DNA from 2 places in the Pseudoalteromonas sp. Cn5-37 genome. Region 2 is predicted to be linked to the other one. Evidence: predicted binding sites of a transcription regulator. Region 2 holds the regulator's gene; the other holds the start of a gene.
The links. Region 2 encodes FliA, which starts transcription of late flagellar genes. Its sites were predicted from a motif close to CTAAAGNTNNNNNNNNNNNNGCCGATA; they were not measured.

Region 1 (3,161 bases), on a different contig from region 2:
AGGTAACTTGTCTTGCGCTAAATCACGCAGTTGTGCTGGTTCGTCAACCAAACTTAATAATGGATACTTGCTACTATCAAGTGTCATGATTTTTTATACATCCTTCGCTAACCAGAGTGCATTATAGCCCATTGCCGCTCCGATTTTTTAGTTATTTTGTCTTTCTTTTTAGGTATTAATAATTGCGTTCAACAATATAGCTTGCAAGACTCGCCAATTCGCTGGTGTCGTAATCAATAGCCTCAAGAGCTTGATGGGCTTGAGCCAGCAAATCTTGTGCTTTTTGCTTTGCGCCTGCCATCCCTAATAAAGCAGGGTAGGTTGCTTTGTTTGCAGCAACATCGGAACCCTGTGGCTTACCTAATGTTTCAGTATCAGCTTCTACATCAAGGATATCGTCTTGTACCTGAAAGGCCAGCCCAATTGCTTGACCGAATAGGTTTAATTGCGCGAGTGTATGTTCATCACAGCTTTTTGCACTCAATGCACCGAGTGTAATTGCACAATTAAGCAAGGCACCCGTTTTTAGCTGATGAATGCGCTCTAGCTGAGCAACTGTAATTTCTTTATCGGTCGCTTCAATATCCAGTGCTTGCCCACCTACCATACCTTCAATACCTGAGGCTTTGCTTAATGAGGCAATCATTTTTACTTGCTGGCTCGCAGAAACAGCAAATTGATGATTGGCAATTAAATCAAATGCCAGTGTTTGTAAGGCATCACCTGCGAGTATGGCTTGTGCTTCGCCATAGACAATATGACAGGTAGGGCGGCCACGTCTTAAGTCATCATCATCCATTGCTGGTAAGTCATCATGAACTAAAGAATAGCTATGAATACACTCAATAGCGGCGGCAAGAATATCAAGATCGGCCTTGTCCGCGCCCATCATCCGGCCCGTTGCATATACAAGGTAAGGACGTAAGCGTTTACCACCATTTAGAACACCGTAGTGGGTGGCTTCTTTGATGTTTTTTTCGGTATTAAGTGGCTGTTCAAAATAGCGATTTAAATGTGCTTCAACGTCTTCACGAGCGCGTTGTAATTGTTCTTTTAATTGCACTTAATTAGTCCAAGTTTGAATCAAAATTGCTAAGAGGCGCTTGGCTATCGTTACCCATTAAAATGGCAACTTTTTGTTCGGCTTGTTGTAACTTACCAGACGAAGCGTTTGCTAGCGCAATGCCGCGTTCAAATTGTTTTAGTGATTGTTCCAGTGACAATTCACCTTGCTCCATTTGTGCAACAATTTGAGATAATTCATCCAGTGCTTCTTCAAAGCTTAAGTTTTCTGGTTTCTTTGTTGCCATTGTGGCCTCGATAGCTGTTAGAAAGTGAGGCCAATTTTAGGGGGAATGCTAAACTAGGTCAAAGAATGATGTGTTTTTTTACGCATAATTCATTTTTAGTATGCTATTTTTACGATTTTAAATACAGCTTAAACTTGTAGCTTAAAAATCTTACATTAAAATAAAATTAATTCATTTAATGATTTAAGTATTTCAACTGCTTGCCGATAAGCAGTTAATAATAAAAATTTGATACTTGAGTGTATCGTGTAATTGTTCCTCTGGAGGGGTATGTGGATTTAGCAACCATAATAGGTATTCTTGGTGCCATAGGCTTAATTGCTATGTCGATGGTGTTAAGTAGTGATGGCCAAGTTGCAATGTTTTACAACACGCCTTCGGTGGTCATTGTATTTGGTGGTTCGATTTTTATTGTATTATCAAATTTCACCATGGGGCAATTTTTGGGCATAGGTAAAGTGGCAGCAAAAGCTTTTATGTTCAAAATCGAATCTCCGGAAGAATTAATTGAAAAAGCAGTAGAATTAGCTGATTCTGCACGTAAAGGTGGCTTCTTAGCATTAGAAGAAGCTGAAATCCCCAACGGTTTTATGCGTAAAGGGGTCGATATGTTAGTGGATGGTCATGATGCTGATGTCGTTCGCGCCACGCTGCAAAAAGATATTTCTCTTACTGCTAACCGTCATGAACTCGGTGCTGGTTTATTCAAATCACTTGCCGATATTGCTCCTGCAATGGGTATGATCGGTACGCTAATCGGTCTGGTTGCTATGTTATCAAACATGGATGACCCAAAGGCAATCGGCCCAGCAATGGCAGTTGCCCTTTTAACAACTCTCTATGGTGCTTTCTTAGCAAATGTTGTCGCTATTCCAATTCAGGTAAAACTAGAACTGCGTAAAGACGAAGAAGCCCTCAATCAACGCTTAATTCTTGACGCGGTGCTAGGTATTCAAGACGGTCAGAACCCGAAAGTAATTGAAGGTATTTTGAAAAACTACTTAGCCGAATCAAAACGTAAAGTTGATACCGAGGAGTAGAGCATGTCAGATGAAGAGTGCAAATGTCCTCCACCAGGCTTGCCTGCATGGATGGGTACCTTCGCGGATTTAATGTCATTATTAATGTGCTTCTTTGTACTCTTGCTTGCTTTCTCTGAAATGGACGTGCTGAAGTTTAAGCAAATTGCTGGCTCTATGAAGTTTGCTTTTGGTGTACAAAATAAAATTGAAGTAAAAGATATTCCAAAAGGAACCTCTGTTATTGCCATGGAGTTTACTCCAGGCAAACCTGAGCCAACACCTATTGAAACGATTCAGCAACAAACCGTTGAGATGACACAACAAATGCTTGAGTTTCAGGCTGGCGACGAAAGCTCCGCCGGTGGTCGACAAGAACAGCGCGGTAATAAACGTGGTGGTGAATCGCAAAGTACGGCTCAGCAACAAGCTTTAGAACAGTCAATTTCTGCGGCTGATCAAGAACAAACAAATGAACTTGTGAAGAAAATTGCTCAGCAACTAGAACAGCAAATTATGGATGGTGCGATTGAGCTCGAGTCATTAGGCCAGCAAATTATTATTCGCATTCGTGAGAATGGTTCATTCCCATCGGGTAGTGCTTTTTTACAGCCAAAATTTAAACCTATTATTCGTGATATTGCTACGCTGTTAAAAGATGTGCCGGGTGAAATAACCGTGTCAGGTCACACTGATGACTTCCAAGTATCGAATGAGCTTTATACTAATAATTGGGATTTATCATCAAAACGTGCGGTGGCAGTTGCCAGTGAAATGGAAAAAGCGCCAGGGTTTGATAAGTCCCGTATGATGGTAGTCGGCCACGCAGAAA
Region 2 (3,161 bases):
GTGACACGCATCAACAAGTTCAGTCATGCTTAAAAAGCCTGCACCGCCTTTGACAGTGTGGAAGCCTCTAAAAATGGCGTTTAAGAGATCTTTGTCTTCGGGATTGTTCTCAAGCTCAACTAATTGCTCTGACAAAAGCTCTAAGATTTCTCCTGCCTCAACAAGGAAATCCTGTAAAATATCTTCATCGACTTCAAAGCTCATGCAGCTACTCTCCTCTTAGAAGCCCAGACTTGATAATAGATCATCGACTTCATCTTGTCCTGAGACAACATCATCACGAGAGTCTTTATCAATAATCGGCCCTTCAGGACCTGCTAGTGTATCACTTGTTGCAGGTGCTTTTTCTATGGCCTGTTTTTCTTGTTGTTGATGACCATCTTCTTGACTGCCAAACACAGTTAAGAGATTAATTAAACTGTCTTCTACTTCTCGCACTAACTCAATGACGCGACGGATTACTTGCCCCGTCAAATCTTGATAGTCCTGTGCCATCAGCACATTGGTCATCAAGCCCTGTAGCTCATCGGTTTTAGTATGCGAGTTATTCATAAAATTATCTAAGCTATGACATAGCTTTTTAAACTCACCGAGCTCTATTTCTCGGCTCATTAAACGATCCCACGTTGGTTTTATCGTCGCTATTTCATCTGCAAGTTGTTGCGCTATAGGTAAACTAGCTTCAACTGCATCCATGGTTTTGTTAGCGGCGCTTTCTGTCATTTCCATAACATAATTTAAGCGCTGCTTAGCGTCTGGGATCGCATCGGTAGTTAAATCTGAAAGACGAGTATCTAGATCAAAGTTTTTTAGCGCTTCATGTAATTGTCGCGTCAGTTTACCGATTTCAGCAAACAGCTCTGATTGTTCTTTTGATGCTGTTTCAAGTATCAGCTGATCAGCTTTTTCTTGTTCACCATTTTCAAGAAACTCAACAAGTTGACGAGCTTGCTCTAAACTTATTTGAGGCGCAGCTAGTGCTGACATAAGCCTCTCCCCTTAGATTAACCTAAACGTTCAAACACTTTTTCCAATTTGGTTTTAAGTGTCGCAGCAGTGAATGGTTTAACGATATAGCCATTAACACCCGCTTGAGCAGCAGCAACAATTTGTTCTTTTTTCGCTTCAGCTGTCACCATTAATACAGGAATATGCTTAAGGCTATCATCAGCACGAATTGCTCTTAACAAATCAATGCCTTGCATACCTGGCATGTTCCAATCTGTTACAACAAAATCAAATTCTTGATTTTGTAGCATTGGCAATGCTGTTGACCCATCGTCAGCTTCCTGCACATTGGTAAAACCTAAATCCCTTAATAGATTTTTAATGATACGTCTCATTGTAGAAAAATCATCAACAACAAGAATTTTCATGTTTTTATCCAAAACATCCTCCGGTGAGGTTTGAACCTATATTTACTTACTACTAATTAATCCAGTCATTGATTTTTGCTTTGAGCTTAATCATCGCCTGACCATGTATCTGACTCACACGCGATTCACTAACATCGAGTATGTGTCCTATTTCTTTTAAGTTCATTTCGTCGTTGTAGTACAAAGACAAAACAAGTGCATCTCTTTCTGGTAACGATTGGATAGCCGTTAATAGAGACTGGTTAAACCGCTCATTTTTAACGTTATTAAACGGTTTGTCTAGTCCTAAATCCTGACCTACAGGTGTAATGACGTCTTCATCAACGCCTAAGTCCTCTATACCTAATACTTTACTAGAATTTACATCATGTAGAATATGATGGTACTCATCGAGCGTTATATCAAGTTTTTCAGCGACTTCTGTATCTTTAGGTTCACGATTTAGCGTGCTTTCTAATTCGGAAATGGTTTCAGCCACAAGGCGAGCATTTCGGTGAACTGAGCGTGGTGCCCAGTCACCTCTACGAATTTCGTCTAACATCGCACCACGAATACGAATTCCAGCGAAAGTTTCGAAACTAGCCCCTTTGCTAGCATCAAAGTTTTTTGATGCTTCAATTAGGCCTATCATGCCTGATTGAATTAAATCATCGAGTTGGACACTGGCAGGTAAACGAGCAATTAGATGGCACGCCACTTTTTTAACTAAAGAGGCATGTTTTTCAACAATCGCATTTAAGTTTTGTGCTGATTGATATCCCATCGCTTTATTCACCGATGTTGTCATAGTTAGCCGTTTACTAGTTTTTCAATGAAAAATTCTAAATGGCCAGAAGGTTGATTAGGGATCGGCCACTTAACTGCTTTTGTTGCTAATGTTTTAAACGCCACCGCAGCTGGTGAGTTTGGAAATAATTCAACAATCACCTTTTGACGTCGCGTAGATTTACGCATGTTCTCGTCATAAGGAATGGTAGCTACCAACTCCATTGAAACGTCTAAAAAGCGATCCGTTACTTTTGAAAGTTTAGCAAATAATTCTTGCCCTTCACGCAAACTGCGCACCATATTGGCAACAATTTTAAATTTATATACGCCATGCTCACGGCTAAGCACTTTTATAAGCGCATAAGCATCGGTAATTGAGGTAGGTTCATCGCATACAACCACAACAACATCTTGGGCTGCACGAGAAAAGCTTAATACCATGTCAGAAATACCTGCAGCGGTATCGACAATTAAAATATCAAACTCGGTGTTTAACTCACTAAAAGCGCGGATAAGGCCTGCATGCTCAGATGGTGTTAATTCCACCATGCTTTGCGAACCAGACGTCGCTGGTACAATTTTTATACCTGCAGGACCTTCAACGAGAATTTCGTCAAGCTCACACTCGCCTGACAAAACATGAGATAAGTTACGTTCAACACGAAGGCCAAGCATCACGTCACAGTTTGCCAAACCTAAATCGGCATCTAGTACTAATACACGATTTCCTTGCTGCCCTAATGCGATTGCGGTGTTGAGTGAAACATTGGTTTTACCCACTCCACCTTTACCGCCAGTCACAGCGATAACTTTAACGCCACTATTATTATTTTGATTCATTTTGCGCAGGCCGCTTGCTTGATCTAATACTATGTTAATCATACATCCCTACTGTGTTCGACGCTACTGCTTGACGTCGTGAATGTTGTGCTTTTGCTCGTTTTAAATACAATTGTTCAGCTTTTTTCACTAGTTTTTCAGCATTCGCTACGCGAATATCTTCAGGAACACGCTGAC

Region 1: the regulator FliA is predicted to act here: its motif matches at 1,493-1,519, upstream of pomA (flagellar motor protein PomA).

What each region holds. Positions count from the first base shown of each region.
Region 1 covers NZ_JAKGBA010000003.1:6,130-9,290, reverse strand. Annotated here, with positions in the region: gene dxs (1-deoxy-D-xylulose-5-phosphate synthase) at 1-87, opposite strand, end outside; gene ispA ((2E,6E)-farnesyl diphosphate synthase) at 176-1,063, opposite strand; gene xseB (exodeoxyribonuclease VII small subunit) at 1,068-1,310, opposite strand; gene pomA (flagellar motor protein PomA) at 1,583-2,350, shown strand; gene L1266_RS06650 (flagellar motor protein MotB) at 2,354-3,161, shown strand, end outside.
Region 2 covers NZ_JAKGBA010000007.1:118,799-121,959, forward strand. Annotated here, with positions in the region: gene L1266_RS11265 (chemotaxis protein CheA) at 1-204, opposite strand, end outside; gene L1266_RS11270 (protein phosphatase CheZ) at 220-987, opposite strand; gene cheY (chemotaxis response regulator CheY) at 1,005-1,388, opposite strand; gene L1266_RS11280 (RNA polymerase sigma factor FliA) at 1,429-2,139, opposite strand; gene L1266_RS11285 (MinD/ParA family ATP-binding protein) at 2,166-3,026, opposite strand; gene flhF (flagellar biosynthesis protein FlhF) at 3,019-3,161, opposite strand, start outside.